4 regions of the Pseudarthrobacter sp. lyk4-40-TYG-27 genome follow, and region 1 is predicted to be linked to each of the others. Evidence: riboswitches for the same ligand, from Rfam matches in the RefSeq annotation. Region 1 holds a riboswitch; each other region holds the start of a gene.
The links. Region 1 has a riboswitch for thiamine pyrophosphate ahead of thiO (glycine oxidase ThiO). Riboswitches for the same ligand answer to the same signal wherever they lie in the genome.
Positions count from the first base shown of each region.

Region 2: another riboswitch for thiamine pyrophosphate. It lies ahead of QRM96_RS16020 (ECF transporter S component); the one in region 1 lies ahead of thiO (glycine oxidase ThiO).
Region 3: another riboswitch for thiamine pyrophosphate. It lies ahead of thiD (bifunctional hydroxymethylpyrimidine kinase/phosphomethylpyrimidine kinase); the one in region 1 lies ahead of thiO (glycine oxidase ThiO).
Region 4: another riboswitch for thiamine pyrophosphate. It lies ahead of thiC (phosphomethylpyrimidine synthase ThiC); the one in region 1 lies ahead of thiO (glycine oxidase ThiO).

Region 1 is NZ_JARVSH010000006.1:454,143-458,347, forward strand. It holds gene QRM96_RS13825 (thiazole synthase) at 62-874, opposite strand; gene thiS (sulfur carrier protein ThiS) at 879-1,115, opposite strand; gene thiO (glycine oxidase ThiO) at 1,112-2,401, opposite strand; TPP riboswitch at 2,397-2,515, opposite strand; gene thiE (thiamine phosphate synthase) at 2,543-3,235, shown strand; gene QRM96_RS13845 (RNB domain-containing ribonuclease) at 3,265-4,205, shown strand, end outside.
Region 2 is NZ_JARVSH010000008.1:92,174-96,378, reverse strand. It holds gene QRM96_RS16025 (ABC transporter ATP-binding protein) at 1-1,342, opposite strand, end outside; gene QRM96_RS16020 (ECF transporter S component) at 1,342-1,965, opposite strand; TPP riboswitch at 2,033-2,173, opposite strand; gene QRM96_RS16015 (DUF4235 domain-containing protein) at 2,392-2,655, shown strand; gene mnhG (monovalent cation/H(+) antiporter subunit G) at 2,656-3,069, opposite strand; gene QRM96_RS16005 (MrpF/PhaF family protein) at 3,059-3,337, opposite strand; gene QRM96_RS16000 (Na+/H+ antiporter subunit E) at 3,334-3,879, opposite strand; gene QRM96_RS15995 (Na+/H+ antiporter subunit D) at 3,876-4,205, opposite strand, start outside.
Region 3 is NZ_JARVSH010000001.1:68,293-72,497, reverse strand. It holds gene rplU (50S ribosomal protein L21) at 1-195, opposite strand, end outside; gene thiD (bifunctional hydroxymethylpyrimidine kinase/phosphomethylpyrimidine kinase) at 460-1,980, opposite strand; TPP riboswitch at 1,988-2,085, opposite strand; gene QRM96_RS00350 (Rne/Rng family ribonuclease) at 2,236-4,205, opposite strand, start outside.
Region 4 is NZ_JARVSH010000006.1:115,590-119,794, forward strand. It holds gene QRM96_RS12355 (hypothetical protein) at 1-300, opposite strand, end outside; gene QRM96_RS12360 (VOC family protein) at 463-1,338, opposite strand; gene QRM96_RS12365 (amidohydrolase family protein) at 1,439-2,521, opposite strand; TPP riboswitch at 2,602-2,709, shown strand; gene thiC (phosphomethylpyrimidine synthase ThiC) at 2,705-4,205, shown strand, end outside.

The DNA.
Region 1 (4,205 bases):
CGACCCTGAGTAAAGCTGTGGCCACCACCCGGACGGGTGGTGGCCACAGGCTTTTTGGGGGCTAGAGGAACTCGGCCCGGCCCTCCATCGCCGATGAGGCCAGGGCGTGTTCCCGGCGCGGGATGCGTCCGGCTGCCCTCGCCAACCGTCCGGAAACCACGGCGTGCTTGAACGCTTCGCCCATCAGCGCCGGGTTCTGCGCCCGCGTCACGGCTGTGGCCAGCAGGACGGCGTCGCAGCCCAGTTCCATGGCCAGGGCGGCGTCGGAGGCCGTACCGATGCCCGCGTCCAGGACCACGGGAACCGAGGCCCGGGAGACGATGAGTTCGATGTTGTGCGGGTTCAGGATGCCCAGTCCGGTGCCGATCGGTGCGCCGAGCGGCATCACGGCGGTGGCACCAAGATTTTCCAGCCGCAGCGCCAGCACGGGATCGTCGTTGGTGTAGGCAAAGACCTTGAAGCCGCGGTTGACCAGCTGCTCGGTGGCGTCAACGAGTTCCACGGCGTCCGGCAGCAGGGTCTGCTCGTCGGCGATGACTTCCAGCTTCACCCAGTCGGTTTCGAGGGCCTCCCGGGCCAGTTCCGCGGTGAGGACAGCGTCCCGGGCCGTGAAGCAGCCAGCGGTGTTGGGCAGGACTTTGATCCCGTGGTCCACCAGCAACTGGAACAGAGAGCCGGTTTCCGCGGTTGAGTACCGCCGCATGGCCACCGTGGTCAGTGCCGTGCCGGAGGCCAGGAGCGCAGCGCCCAGGCCGTCCAGGCTGGGTGCACCGCCGGTGCCCATGATGAGCCGGGATCCGAGGGCGACGCCGTCGATCACCAGGGTGTCATCTGCGGCTTGGCTTGCGGTGTTGATGGTGCCGGTTTCGGTCATGGGGTCAGCCTCCTTGGACTGCAGTGACGAGTTCGATGTCGTCGCCGTCGGCGAGCGCGGTACCGAACCATTGACTGCGCGGCACCACCTGGGCGTTGTGGGCGACGGCGACGCCCAGTTTCCTGCCGTCCGTCGCCTGGCCGTTGGGGGCCAGCGGCCGCCCGGTGACCTGGCTGACGAGCGTGGTGATGGAGGCGCCGTCCGCCACGGTGTGCGGGTTTCCGTTGAGGGTGATGTTCACGCTGTCTCCTTCAGATGGGGGCTGGGGACGGCCACGGCCGACCCGGAAAAACGGTCCGGGCTGAACGGTGCCCAGCGGGGATCGGCGGCCCCGTCCAGGAGTGCCGTGCAGATCGCGGCGGCGGCGGGCGTGAGCAGCACCCCGTGCCGGAAGAAACCGGTCGCGATGACCAGCCCCGGCACGTGCCCGTCGGCTGGGCCCCCGGATCCGAAGGACGCCGCAACCCGGCCCAGCAAGGGTGCATTGTCGGGGGTTCCGGGGCGCGCCCGGGCGGTGCATTCCAGGAGTTCAAGTTCGGCGACGGCGGGCACCAGCGCCTGGGCGTCCCGGAGCAGCTGGTAGACGCTCCCGGCGCTCACGGCGTCGGAGAGGGCGTCCTCCCGTTGGGAGGCGCCGATGACTACCGTGCCATCCTCCCGGGGCACGATGTACACCGGGATCCCGTGGACCAGCCCGCGCACCGTGGCTGTCACCAACGGGCGGAGGTGCTGCGGCACGGAAAGCCGGAGGATGTCCCCGTGCACCGGCCGCAGCGGCAGGTCAAGGCCGTGGGGCAAGCCGTCAAGGGACGCCGCGTGCAGGCCGTTGGCCACGACAGTTTCCCCCGCCAGGACTGTGCTGCCGCTCCCAAGGCGGACGCCGGCCACCGTCCCGTCCTTCCACAGCAGTCCGGCCGCCCGCTCCGGGACGGCAAAACCTTCCGTTGCACCGGCAACCGCCACCGTCGGGGTTTCCCGTACCGTTGCGGCGAGCGCCAGGCGCACGGACGCTATCAGCCTCCTCGGGTCCACCTGGTGGTCGGCCGGGGTGTCCAGCGCACAGGAGATCCCCGGGCTCAGCAGGGGTTCGCGGCTGCGGGCTTCACGCACGGTCAACGGTGCCACCTCCAGGCCGCTGGCCTGCTGCACTGCGCGCAGGTCCATCAGCGCCCGCCGGTCGGCAGCGTCGACACCGACAGCGAGGGTGGGTGTCATCAGGTAGCCGGTCCCGGCTCCGGCTGCTGCGGCGACGCCGGCAGCGAAGCCGGGCCAGCGGGATGATGCGTCGAGCATGAGCTCCAGGAGGTCCTCTTCCTGGTAGTGCAGCTCGCTGACGGGGGCCAGCATGCCGGCAGCGGCCCAACTGGCGCCGGCGCCGGGCGCGTCATCGATGAGCGCAACGGACCGGCCGGAGCGCTGGATCTCCCAGGCGATTCCGTGTCCCACCACTCCGGCGCCGATGACGGCGACGTCGGCCCGGATGGCGTCATCGCCAGGTCCGGGCAGGCAGTTCCTGGTGCTGGTCATGGTGTGGTTCCTTCCCTACGCCGGTATTAGCCGGATCAGGTCAAGCGGTCGGCTCCGACGCCCTCTCAGCCCGGCGCTTTGTGACAGCTGCCGCGGGCTCCCGCAGTACCAGCCCAGTTTAGAGGAACTAGGCTGGCAGGCATGAATATGTCCCCCTCCTCCTTTCCTGCCCTTGGGGCGGCCCGACTGTACCTCTGCACGGATGCGCGCCGGGACCGCGGCGACTTTGCCCGGTTCGTGGATGCCGCGTTCGCCGGGGGCGTGGACATCATCCAGTTGCGCGACAAGAGCATCGAGGCGGCCGAAGAACTGGACCTGCTGGCGGTCTTGAAGGAGGCCGCGGTTCGCCACGGGCGGCTGTGGGCCGTTAACGACCGGGCCGACATCGCGGTGCTGTCCGGCGCACCGGTGTTCCACATCGGCCAAAAGGACCTCCCGTTGGCTGCGGCCCGGACGCTGGTCAACGGCAATGCGGCCATCGGGCTGTCCAGCCACAGCCCGGAGCAGGTGGATGCCGCCCTCTCCGCCGCTGCCGGGCCTTCCCACCTGGACTACTTCTGCGTGGGGCCTGTCTGGGCCACGCCCACCAAACCCGGCCGGACCGCCGTCGGGCTGGACCTGGTGAAGTACGCCGCCAAGGCTGCCGCGGAAGTACCCAACCCGGTGCCGTGGTTTGCCATCGGGGGCATCGACCACGGAAACGTGCACCAGGTGGCGGAGGCAGGAGCACGGCGGATCGTGGTGGTGCGTGCCATCACGGAGGCGTCGGATCCCGCGGCCGCTGCGGCCTCCCTGCTCGACGCGCTGGACGCTGCCGGCCCCGGGCCTGCGTAAACCCAGGACTTGGAGTTACGCTGACTTTTGTGTCACATCATCGGTTGGCTCCCAATGTCCGCGACCACCGGAACGCCTTGGAAGAGGCACTGGGCGCGTTGCGGACCGAACTCGAACTGCCGGGGCCTTACCCGGCCGCGGCAGTGGACGACGCCCGCGCCGCCGTGGCGGCCCTGAAGCTGCCGTCCTATGACCTGACCGCCGTCGCATTCGTGACCATCGACCCCGCCTCGTCCACGGATCTGGACCAAGCCGTGTTCATCGAGCCGGACGGGGGCGGCTACCGGGTGCTGTACGCGATCGCCGATGTTCCTGCATTTGTTGCGCCGGGTGGTCCGCTGGATGCTGAAACCAGGCGCCGCGGGCAGACGTTCTACGCTCCCGACGGCCGGATCCCGCTGCACCCGGAGGTCATCAGCGAAGGGGCCGGGAGCCTGCTGCCGGGCCAGGAGTGTCCGGCTTTCGTCTGGGAATTCACGCTCGACGCCGACGCAGCAGTGATGTCCGTGGGCGTCAGGCGGGCGCGGATCCGCAGCCGCGACAAGCTCAGTTACAGAGGTGCACAAGCAGCCCTCGACGCCGGCACCGCTCCCCCGGTGCTGCAACTGCTCCGGGAAGTGGGGCTGAAACGGGTGGCGCTTGAGCGGGAGCGCGGGGGCGCCAGCCTCAACATGCCGGAGCAGGAGATCGTTCAGCTGCCCGACGGCGGCTACCGGATCGACGCCGCCCCGCAGCTTCCCGTGGAGGACTGGAACGCGCAGATTTCGCTGATGACGGGGATGGCGGCCGCCCAGCTCATGCTGGAAGGCAAGGTGGGCATCCTGCGCACCATGCCGGCCCCCGATGAGCGGTCGCTGAGGCATTTCCGGCTGCAGACCGAAGTGCTTGGCAGGCCGTGGGACGGCGAAGTCAGCTACGGCGAGTACCTGCGGTCGCTTGACCCCACCGATCCCCGCCAGCTGGCCATCAT
Region 2 (4,205 bases), on a different contig from region 1:
CCGTGGCCACGGACAGCCGACGCTTCTCACCGCCGGACAATGTGTAGGGATTGGCGTCCACCAGCTGGGTGAGCCGCAGCCGCTCCAGCAGCTCCTCCACCCGGTCCTCGCCGTGGCCCAGGTGCCGCGGCCCGAACAGCAGCTCGTCCAACACCTTGCCCGTCACGAACTGGTGCTCCGGTTCCTGGAACACGGTGCCCACCCGTGAGATCAACTGCTCTGCCTTCCACGCGTAGGGGTCGATCCCGGCACCGCGGCTAAGGTCCACGGCGGCCGACACCTTTCCGGACACCGGTTCAAGGAGCCCGGCAAGGGTCAGTGCGAACGTTGATTTTCCGGCGCCGTTCGGGCCGGTGACGGCCAGCGCCTGGCCGGCCCGGACCTGCGCGGCAACACCCTCCTGGACAGGAACCGGCGGAATCTTGCGGAAGCCTTTGCGGCGGGGACGCTCGCGGGAGACCGCCAGGTCTTCGGCTGCAAGCAGGAGGTTGCCGGTTACGGCGGCGGGGATGCCGGACTGGCGGCGGGTGGCCGGCACATACCCCGGCACCCAGACTCCGGCCGCCGTCAGCATGGCCCGGGCCTCGCCGAGCACCCGGTCCGGAGGTCCGTCCAGGAGCACGGCGGGATCCGAGGCGGAGCCCGGCTGCAGGACCACGATCCGGTCCACCAGGTCCTTCCAGACGGAAACCCGGTGCTCCACCACCACCAAAGTGGCCCCGGTCTTGTCGAGGCAGCGTGCCACGGCGTCCCGGACCTCCAGGACGCCGTCCGGGTCGAGGTTGGCGGTGGGCTCGTCCAGCAGGATCAGCCCGGGACGCATCGCAAGGATGCCCGCCAGCGCCAGGCGCTGTTTCTGACCGCCGGAGAGGGCCGACGTCGGGTGGTCCAGCGGGAGGTGGGACAGTCCGACGTCGGCAAGCGCCTCGTGCACGCGCGCCCAGATGGCGTCGCGGGGCACGGCAAGGTTCTCGGCGCCGAAGGCGACGTCGTCCCCCACCCGGGAGAGGACCACCTGCGTCTCCGGGTCCTGCTGCATCAGGCCGGAGCGGCCGCGACGCTCGCGGGGAGGGGCGCCGTCAACCAGCAACGAACCGGACTCGTCCGCATCGCCGGCCTCGCCGTCGTCGTTGATGTCGCCCAGGACCCCGGCGAGGGCATGCAGGAGCGTCGACTTCCCGGCACCCGAGGGACCGAGCAGGAGTACCCGCTCGCCGGGGCGGATATCCAGGTCGAGGGCGTGGACGGCAGGTTTGGCCCTACCGGCATGCCGCCAGCCCCAGCCGCGGGCCGTGACGGCGGCAGGGCGCACGCCTCCTGCGGCGTCCTGGGAAGGTGCCATCAGGAGAAAACTGGCTCCGTTGCAGCCTTGCGGGACGCGAAGGAACTCAGCACCCCGGTGCGGGCCAGGCCGCGGGTGGCGAGCCAGGACAACGCGCCCGCCAGCACGGCGCCGGACACCGTGGTCAGGACGATGTAGGCGAGCTTGTCCGCCCCGGAGTAGGCAATGTTCCAGCCCCACGGTGCGAATGAGTCATTCAGGCCGCAGAAGAAGCCCGCGGCCGCCCCCGCCACGAGGGAGACGGGCAGGTTGAACTTGCGGTAGACGAAGACCGCGAAGATGATTTCCGCGCCCAACCCCTGGATGAAACCGGAGAAAAGGACGGAGGCGCCGTATTGGGAACCCATCAGGAGCTCGCCCGTTGCGGCCACAGTTTCGCAGAACAGGGCGGCTCCGGGTTTGCGGATGATGAGCATTCCCAGCACGCCGGGAATCATCCAGCCGCCGGCCAGGATCCCGGTCAAGGGCGGGTAGGCGGCGTTCATGGGGGCCGACAGGGCGGCGGCGCCCTGGTCCCAGGCCCAGAAAATGACCCCGCCGGCGATGGCCACCAAGGCCGCCACCACGATGTCGACGACGCGCCAGGACTTACTGGTGGTCTTCTTGATTGCAGCAGTACTCATGTGATCCTCCTGGGTAACAGGAGGGGAAAGTGGCTCCGGCTGGCGGACCGTTGCCGGTCCGGCCGGACACTTTGAGAACTCGACTCCCTTGCGCCGGTACTAACCGGATCAGGTTCGAGGGTCTGCGGCTGTCCCGCACTCTCAGCGCCCACCTGCGGTTCCCGGCATGGCCAGGTTGTCCGACGGCGGCGCTCCCCTGTCGTTTTTGAATGTTGATGTTCGCGTGTAAATACTGCCCGGTTTGGGCGTGGTCAAGTTTACACCTGGCGGGGGCGGGCGGCGGCCATGCCGGCTGTTGAGCCGGATGTGACCGCGGACCGCCGTCAGCGGGCCCGAGAGGATGCCGGCCATGCCCTTGCCCGGACCGGTCCGGGTGTACGGCTAGGCTGTAGGCAGTCCGTTTTCCGCCCGCAAGGAGTACTAGGAATGAACCTTTTCATCAAGCTGCTCGGTACCGCGGTGAGCCTGGGCGCAGGCCTGGTCGGCACCAAGCTCGTCAACACCATCTGGGAAAAGACCACCGGGCAGAAGCCGCCCAGCGGCAAGGGCGAGGACGTGCCCACCAGCCTGCGGTCGGCCTTGACTTTCGCACTGATCTCCGCGTCCGTCAGCGCCATCATCCAGGTCCTGGCCAACCGGGGCACCCAGCGCGCCATCACCCGCTTCGCCAAGACGCAGGACATCGTCTAGCTACTGGCGGTTTTCGCCGTCGTCGCGGTTGTCCGTCAGGGCAGCCTCGGCGGCGGCTTTTTGCACTACGGCCTCGAGCTCATCGGCGGCGAGCAGCTCCCGGTGCAGGTGCTTGGTGCGGTAGCCGGCCCGGCCCACCATGTGCGCGGACACCGGCACCGTGAGCAGCTGGAAGATCCAGGCCACCACCAGGACCGGCCAAACCCACCAGCTGCGCATCTGCAGCCCTATGGCTGCCAGCAGCAGGAACAGGCCCAGGACCTGCGGCTTGGTGGCGGCGTGCATGCGGCTCATCAGGTCCGGGAAGCGGAGCAGCCCGATGGCGGCGCCCAGGGACAGGAGCGCACCCGCCACCATGAACACCGCGGAGGCAAGGTCGATCCACGCGTCCGCGCCGGAAAAGTCAGGATTCATGGGGGTTCACCCTCCGGTCGGCGACGAACCGGGCCACCGTGACCGACCCGATGAACCCAATGATGGAGATGGCCACCACCAGCATCAGGTTGTTCAGGTGCCGGTTCACGGCCATGTCCACGCACAGGGCCCCGCCCAGGATGGCGAGCAGGACATCGGCCGCAAGCACCCGGTCCAGCAGCGAAGGGCCGCGGGCAATCCTGATGATGGCCCCGCCCGCGGCGAGGGAGAAGATGACGGCCGTGACCGCCAGGACAACAGGCATCATGCGGACGCCTCCATTCGGACGGCTTCGAGTTCTTCGGCGGACCCCATGATGCGGATCAGGCCCGCTTCGATGGACCGGACCTCGTTCCGCAGGCCCTCGATGTCCTGCTTGGAGGTGATGTTGAGTGCGTGCAGGTACAGGGTGGAGGCCGGGCGGTCCACCTCCACCACCAGGGAGCCGGGAATCAGGGAGATCACGTGCCCGGTGGCGGTGACGATCAGGTCCTGGTGGCTCCGGAGCTTCACCGCGACGACGGCGTTGGTCACCTTGGGTCCGCGGACGGTGGCCAGGTACAGGACCTGGCCGCTGGCAACCACCACTTTCGCCAGGAAGGCAAAGGCGAAGGGCACGGCGTACAGGATGTTGAACCGGCCGCTGAGTTCCACCGGCGGAAGGTAGAACAGCCTGGCAACGCCTACCGCCAGCAGGGCACCGAAGAGCAGGTTCCCGGGGCTGAAGTCCTGCCACAGGGCACCCCACACGATCACCAGCCACACCAGGAGGGGAAGCTCCTGCCGCAGCGAAATCCGTTTGCGGCTCATCGTCCTCCTCCCGTCACGGTGGCCGGAACGGCGGTATTGCTGCCGAGGACCGACTGGATGTAGGGGGCCCGGTCCAGCATGTCCCGCGCAGCATGGTCGGAGAGCCCGAACAGCGGCCCGGCGAACACGGTGAGCGCGACGCCGAGCACCACCAGGCCAAGGGTTGATCCCACCATGGTGCGCGGCAGGAGCGTGACCGTGTTGAGTTTGGCGCCCGGACCGGCGGCGCGCCCCGAGGGGCCGGCCAGCAGCACGGGGTCCGGATGTTCGGCGTCCTCCGGCTTCCGCCAGAACGCCCGGTTCCATACGCGGGCAATGGCCAGCAG
Region 3 (4,205 bases), on a different contig from region 1:
CTGGAGGATTTCAGCCGTAACAGTTACCTTGGCCAGGTCCTTGGCTGCGGAGGTGACCTTGTCACCGTCAACCAGGAGCAGTGCGGGCAGCTCAATGGTGCTGCCGGCTCCACCGGCGACGCGGTTCAGGGTAACGAAGTCTCCAACGGAAACCTTCTCTTGGCGGCCGCCTGCGCGGACAATCGCGTACACCACTTGGGAACTCACTTCTCTCGACGTTTATAACAAAATTTGCGTGCGGAACCGACTCAATAAAAGCCTGGTTTCTCGCTGTGCCTCAACGCCGTGGGGTCATAACCCAAGTGTTGGCGTAAGCACCGAAGATCCAGAATACGCTAAATCCGTCTCCAGCCGCAAATGAGGCTGGTTCCGGAGGGCCGGCTGTGATAGTAACCACAGCATGGCATGCAGCGCCGCAACCGTGCGTATCCATTGTAGCCGGGGCGCCGCCGTTGGGCGTCAGGAGTGAATGCGCGGCGCGTCGAAGAATTCCACTTCGAGCCGGCAGGACTGCTTGAACGCCGTGACCATGGCGGCCTGTTCATGGTCGGAGGCCTTCCGTCCGGCCGCATCCACCATGGCGATGGCCTGCCGGGTGGCCTCGGCGAAGCCCTCGTCGGCATAGGTGCGGAGCCACGCGGCGTAGGCGTGCCCGTCCGGTTCGCCCGCCGCGAGGAACCGGGCGTGCAGTGTCCTGCCAACCTCGGCGTAGAGCCAGAAGCAGGGCAGGACGGCGGCGGCAAGGACGGCATAGCTGCCCGACGCCGAGACGGCTGTGAGGTGGTCGACGTAGGACTTGGTGACGGGTCCCAGGCCCGTCTGCCCGGGCCGGGTGCTGAGCCATGAGCGGTGCAGTTCCGATTCAACCTCCAGGCACTGCCGGGCCGAGCCTGCCCAGAACAGCTGCTCCTCTTCGGAGGGGGCCAGGGCACTGGCACGGGCCAGGACCCGGGAGTAGCCGTTGAGGTATTGGGCGTCCTGGGCCAGATAGTAGGCAAAGTCCTTTTCCGCCAGTTCGCCGGAGACCAGGCCTTGGATGAAGTCCAGGGCGTAAATATCCGCCAGGTCCTGCCGGGCTTCGGCCCAGAGCCTGGCCGCGAAGCCGCCTTCCGGCAGGTGGGGCCGCACATGGTGGAAGTGGTGCACGGGCCCGTTCCCGTGGCCGACCTCCAGCCTGCCGGAATCCTCAAGCGCTCCGGCCAGCCAGGGCTTGACCGTCCGCAGCGCCCCTTCCCAGTCGCCCAACCGGGCCTGGACCGTGGCCATGGCAGAGGACAGCGAACAACCCGTCCCGTGGCTGTTGCGGGTGTTGACGCGGGGGCCGGGCACTTCCACCACGTCCCGGGCCAGCACACCGGCGGTGTTCACCAGGGCGTCCGGGCAGCCTTCGCCTGACAGGTGTCCGCCTTTTACCAGGACGGTGGCGCCGGTGGCATCCGCCAGGCGCCTGCCCTGGTCCAGCGCACCTTCCCAGTCCCCCGCTGGCTCTTCGCCCACCAGCATGGCCAGTTCGGGCAGGTTGGGGGTGATGAGGTGGGCAAGCGGGAGCAGGTCGCGGAGGGCGGCTTCGGCGGTTTCCTTCAGCAGGCGGTCGCCGCTGGTGGCCACCATCACCGGGTCCAGGACTACGACGGCGGGACGCACCTTGTCGAGCCATTGCTGGACCGTGCGGATCACCGCTTCGTCGCCGAGCATGCCGATCTTGACGGCGTCGATGGTGATGTCGTCGCTGACGGCATCGAGCTGCTGCGCCAGGAACGCAGCAGGCGGGACGTGGACGGCCACAACGCCACGGGTATTTTGCGCCGTCAGTGCCGTGATGGCGGCCATGCCATATCCGCCGTGCGCTGCAATGCTCTTCAGGTCCGCTTGGACTCCTGCTCCGCCGGATGGATCCGAGCCCGCAATGGAGAGGACCCGTGGGATGTCGCGGCCCGCAGGGGTGCCGGAGGCGTCAGTGGAGGCACTTGGCAGGGGCATGGAGAGGGTCGAAGACAACAGACATCCCTTCGCCGGTACTAGCCGGACAGGTTCAACGGGTGTGGATCTCAGCCGGCCTTCTGCGCGGCACCCCGTGTCGGTTTCCCAGCCTAGCCGGTGGCGCGGTGCCCGGCTAAAGGTGACAGCGGCCAGATGCAGGAAGTCCCCGCCCCGTGGACTGTTCCCCCTGTACTTTCGGGGGGAATGGTCCACGAGACGGGGACTTCACCTTTCGACGCCGTGGCTTGCCGGAATTTAGAGCTCCGAAGCCGGGACGCCCACGCCGAGGATGATGGGTTCCTCGGAACGCTTGCCGCTATCAGCAGGCTGCTGGTTCGCGGGCTCGGGGGCCTTGGCTGCGTGTGAGTGCCCGGTAGTTGCGGCTTGGACGTTCTCATGGTGCTGGACGGCGGTTTCGTTCGCGGCGCCCTGGGCTCGGCTGGCGGCCCGGTGGCGGCGCGGCCTGCGCTGCCTTGTCTGCTCCAGCGTGTGGTCGGAGTAGTCCTTTTCAGCCGGTGCTTCCGCGGCCCGCGAAGGGGCTTCGCCGCCCTGCGGCCGGGGCTCCTGTGCGGCCTGTTCCGGTGCCGGTTCAGCCGCTGCAGGATTTTTTGGAGCGTCCTCGACGGCGGAAACCGGCTGGCCGAGGTGCGCGAATGCTTCCGCGAGCCGGTCCAGCGTCAGGGCGGGCTTGGGCTGCTGATCCTCCGCGTGCTCCACGAACGGAAGCGGGACTTTCTCGCCGCCGAACGTCAGGACCGCCGCGGGACGCCCGTGCGTATCGGCGTCGTGCTTTTCCCCGTCAGCTGCCGGTGCAGGCTGGACCGGTGCTTGCGGGGCCGTAGCCTGCTCTGCCGGCGCGTGCCGGGCAGCTGCCAGCTCGTCGTCGTGGAGGTGCGCCGCGTGGGCCGCCGCGGCGATGTTGGCCAACGCGAGCCGGGTGGCTTCAGCCTTGGCGTGCCGCTCGGCGTCACTGGGATCCGGCTGCACAGTGTGCACGTGCACTGCCGGCGCCGGTACTGCCTCGGCCTGCTGGCCGCCGCGTCCACGGCGGCGTTTCCGCTCGGGGCGTGCACCGGGCTGGCCGGCATCGGTCCGCTGTCCGTCGGGGCGGTGGGCCTCCCCGCGGGCTTCGGGACGGTTGTCGGCGCGCTGGACGTGGTGTTCGGCCGCCACGATGTTGGCGCGGCGGTGCTCCACGGGATCGTCGTGGGTCACGACGCCGCGTCCGGCACACGCCTCGCATTGCTCGCCGAAGACTTCCAGCAGGCCCGTGCCCATGCGCTTGCGGGTCATCTGGACCAGGCCCAGGGACGTGACCTCGGCAACCTGGTGCTTGGTCCGGTCGCGGCCCAGGCACTCGACGAGGCGGCGCAGGACCAGGTCCCGGTTGGATTCGAGCACCATGTCGATGAAGTCGATCACGATGATGCCGCCAATATCGCGCAGCCTCAGCTGGCGCACCACTTCCTCGGCAGCTTCGAGGTTGTTCTTGGTGACGGTTTCCTCGAGGTTGCCGCCGCTGCCGGTGAACTTGCCGGTGTTGACGTCCACCACGGTCATGGCTTCGGTCCGGTCGATGACCAGGGATCCGCCGGAGGGCAGGAACACCTTGCGCTCGAGTGCCTTGTGGATCTGCTCATCGATCCGCCAGGCGGAGAAGATGTCCTGGTCCTTGGTCCATTTCTCGAGGCGGCCCACCAGGTCCGGGGCGACGTAGGTGACGTAGGCCTCGATGGTGTCCCAGGCTTCCTCGCCGGAGACGATCAGCTTGGAGAAGTCCTCGTTGAAGACGTCGCGGACCACCTTGATGGTCAGGTCAGGTTCGCCGTACAGCAGTTCGGGGGCGAGGACCTTGGTGGAGGTGGACTGGCTTTCGATGCCTTCCCATTGTGCGCGCAGCCGGTTGATGTCGTGCGTGAGTTCCTCTTCGGAGGCGCCCTCTGCGGCGGTGCGGACGATGACACCGGCGTGTTCGGGGAGGCGGTCCTTGAGGATGCGCTTGAGGCGGTTGCGTTCGACGTCCGGCAGTTTGCGGGAAATGCCGGTCATGGAGCCGCCGGGCACGTACACCAGGTAGCGTCCGGGCAAGGAGATCTGGCTGGTGAGGCGGGCGCCCTTGTGGCCCACTGGGTCCTTGGTCACCTGGACCAGGACAGTGTCGCCGGACTTCAGGGCGTTTTCGATCCGGCGCTGCTTGCCCTCGAGGTTGACGGCTTCCCAGTTGA
Region 4 (4,205 bases), 340 kb from region 1:
CTCGCCTTCGGTCTCGTAGGACAGGAGGTCGGCCAGCGCACGGACCATGGCAGGCGGAACTGCAAGAAGGGAGTCGCTGGCGACATCCACCATGGTCAGCTCATAGTCGGCACCACCGGCGTGGACAGCAGTCCCGGCGACGTCGCCGAGCTGTTCGATTTCGAAGTCGCTGACTCCCTCGATCCGCACGGCCTGGCTGCCAGGACCGACGTTCGCCGCGGGCGCGCTCCCTGCATCAAGGAGGCCGGCGCGTTTGAGCGCGGCGTCATGGGTGGCAACAAAGATCTCGGTGAAGCCCATGGCTGTTTGCCCTTCTTCCGTTGGCGGAACTGCGCGCCGGGCGCTGCCCGCGTCCCGGCCGTACTGAATCAGCCTAGTAGCTGGGGACCGGCAGGGGCACGCGCCGGGCCGGGCCGCACAGGACAGTTCTCGGCGCTGGCCGGCCTCCGCCGGCAGCGCAGCTCAGCGGACGGCCACCCGCAGCCGGTTGCGCCACGGATCCTCGAACCGGAGTTCGGCGCCGGTGTGGTGCGCGGTCACTCCGGCGACCTTGAGGCGGTCAGCCAAGGCGCCGACGTCGTCCCCTGAAGGAACTTCGATGAGGACTTCGCCCAGCCCAAGGGTGTCCTTGCGGGGGCCGGCCCCGCGGCTGTTCCAGACGTTCATCGCCATGTGGTGGTGGTACCGCCCGGCGGAAACGAACAACGCCTGCCCGTGCCAGCCCGCCGTCTTTTCGAAACCGAGGGTGCCCACGTAGAAGTCGCGCGCCGTCTGGACGTCTCCCACCTGGAGGTGGACGTGCCCCACGCCTGCGGCCGTCACGCGCTGGCCCTCAAGCGATTCCTCGGTGAGGTGCTGCTCCAGGTAGCGCTGCGGGGGCAGGGCGAGGCTGTCCATCACCACGTCCGTCCCGTTCCAGGACCAACTGCTGCGTGGCCGGTCCCAGTACAGTTCGATGCCGTTGCCTTCCGGATCGGTGAAGTAGAAGGCTTCGCTGACCAGGTGGTCGGCGCTGCCGGTGAAGGACATCGGCTCGTATTGGGCCGCGGTGGCGATGGTGGCGGCAAGGGAGGCCTGGTCTTCAAACAGCAGCGCGGTGTGGAAGAGTCCGGCCTCTCCCCTGCCGGGCAGGTTCAGCCCGGGGGCCGGAGCCAGGTGGACCAGGGGGCGGCCAAGGCGGCCCAGGTACAGTCCGCCGTCCTGCTCGGCCACCACCTCCAGGCCGAGTGCGCGCTGGTAGTAGTCGGTCATGACCTTCATGTCCCCCACTTTGAGCATCACCGTGCCCATGGCGAGGTCGGCAGGAAGCAGGTCCTGGCTGTTGGCTGATGCGGTCATTGGAGGCTCCTTGGATTGGCGGCCGTCCCGATGGCGGCCTGTCACTTCTTAAAATTACTTGAAGCTTCAATTTATTCCAAGTCCCGGGCGCCACGTTGGGTCAACGGATAATGCGGCCGCCCAGCACGACGTGTTCCAGCCTGCCGATGGTCTCCGGGACCGCCCGTGGATCCTCACGACAGACGATCACATCGGCGCGTGCGCCTTCTTCCAGGCCGTCCGCTCCGAGCCAGCGGCGGGCTGCCCAGCACGCTGCATCCAGCGCTGCAGTCATCGGCAGGCCCGCACCGTGCAGGGCGAGGATTTCGTCCGCGATGCGGCCGTGGCCGATGACGCTGCCGGCGTCTGTTCCGGCGAAGATGCGCACCCCCGCTGCGTGGGCCTCGGCCACGCGCTCCAGCCTCCGCTCCCAGAGGGACCGCATGTGGGCTGCGTACCGTGGAAACTTCGGCTCCGCTTGGGCGGCAATGTCCGGGAAGGTGGCGATGTTGATGAGGGTGGGCACGATCGGCACGCCCTGCCCGGCGAACCGGGGCAGGTGCCGTGGCAGCAGCCCGGTGGCGTGCTCGATGCAGTCGATGCCGGCGTCGAGCATCTGGTCCAGGGTGTCTTCGGCGAAGCAGTGGGCCGTCACCCGGGCACCTTCGTCGTGTGCAGCCTGGACCGCGTCGCGGACGACGGCGGCAGGAAAGGACGGCGCCAGGTCACCGGCGCCCCGGTCGATCCAGTCCCCCACCAGTTTGACCCAGCCGTCCCCGTCCCGGGCCTGCTTGCGCACGGCCTCAACGAGGTCCTCGGGTTCGACCTCGTGGGCGAAACCGCGCAGGTAGCGCCGGGTCCGGGCAATGTGCCGGCCGGCGCGGATCAACACCGGGAAGTCCGTGCCGCCCTGCATCCAGCGCGTATCGGCGGGCGAACCCGCATCACGGACCAGGAGGGTTCCGGCGTTGAGGTCCGCAAGCGCCTGTTCCTGCGCTACGGCGGCCTCCACCGGACCGGCCGGCCCCAGCCCGATATGGCAATGGGCGTCCACGAAGCCCGGCAATACCCAGCCGTCGAGTACCCGGTCGGGTGGCTGTGCGGGCCGGCGGAACGTGAGCTTGCCGCCCACGGACCAGAGTCCCTGCCGCAGGCTGTCCGGTGCAGCCAGGACGGGTCCGCGAAAGTGAATTATTCCTGCCATCCGGGCATCCTTTCGTTGCCCGGTCAGGCTAGCATCATCGATTGTTACAACGGGCTTCCGAAGGGCTGTGGTAGCTTCGTTGCTGACCACACGGGTGCCCCTGCAGGGGCTGAGATCGGGCTGCCGCAGCCTGCGACCGTTGAACCTGTCCGGGTAATGCCGGCGAAGGAAGTGAGTATTCCCTTGAGTACACAAAACACCCAGTTGAACCCTGCCCTGGTGCCGTCCGGTTCCGATGCGGCCAACGGTCCCGGCACCGGATCCAGTGGCGAATCCCAAGTGCGGGTGACGCAGTCGCTGAAGTCGCATTCACTGGCTTACATCGACGACGCCGGTTCCGGCATCCGGGTCCCGGTCACCGAGATCGCGCTGGAGCCATCACCCAACGGGCAGCCGAACGCACCTTTCCGGACCTACCGGACGGCCGGACCGGGAAGCGACCCCGTCCGCGGCCTGGAGCCCTTCCGTGCCGAATGGATCGTGGCGCGCGGGGACACCGAGGCCTACACCGGCAGGGAACGCAACCTGCTCGACGACGGCCGCTCGGCCGTGCGCCGGGGCGCTGCCTCCGCGGAGTGGAAGGGCGCCCGGCCGGTGCCCCGCCGCGCCGTCGACGGCCATACGGTGACCCAGATGCACTACGCCCGGCAGGGCACCATCACGCAGGAAATGCGTTTCGTGGCGCTGCGGGAAAACTGCGACGTGGAACTGGTCAGGAGCGAGGTAGCCGCCGGTCGGGCCATCATCCCGAACAACATCAACCACCCTGAGTCCGAGCCCATGATCATCGGCAAGGCGTTCCTGGTGAAAATCAACGCCAACATCGGTAATTCTGCCGTGACGAGCTCCATCGCCGAAGAGGTGGACAAGCTGCAGTGGGCCACCCAATGGGGTGCCGACACGGTGATGGACCTGTCCACGGGGGACGACATCCACACCACCAGGGAATGGATCATCCGCAACTCCCCTGTCCCGATCGGAACGGTTCCGATCTACCAGGCACTGGAAAAGGTCAACGGCGAAGCCAACGCGCTGACCTGGGAAATCTTCCGGGACACCGTCATTGAGCAGTGCGAGCAAGGTGTGGACTACATGACCATCCACGCCGGTGTCCTGCTGCGGTATGTCCCGCTCACCGCCAACCGGGTGACGGGCATCGTCTCGCGCGGTGGTTCCATTATGGCCGGCTGGTGCCTGGCCCACCACCAGGAGAACTTCCTGTACACGCATTTTGACGAACTTTGCGAAATCTTCGCGAAGTACGACGTCGCGTTCTCCCTGGGGGACGGGTTGCGGCCCGGTTCCACGGCGGACGCCAACGACGCGGCGCAGTTCGCTGAACTGGATACGCTGGCCGAGCTGACGCAGCGCGCGTGGGAGTACGACGTCCAGGTGATGGTCGAAGGCCCCGGGCACGTGCCGTTCCACCTGGTCCGGGAAAACGTGGAGCGGCAGCAGGAGCTGTGCAAGGGTGCGCCGTTCTACACACTCGGTCCGCTGGTGACCGATGTCGCGCCCGGCTACGACCACATCACCTCGGCAATCGGGGCCACCGAAATCGCACGGTACGGCACCGCCATGCTCTGCTACGTCACGCCCAAGGAACACCTGGGCCTGCCCAACAAAGACGACGTGAAGACCGGCGTCATCACGTACAAGATTGCGGCCCATGCAGCGGACCTGG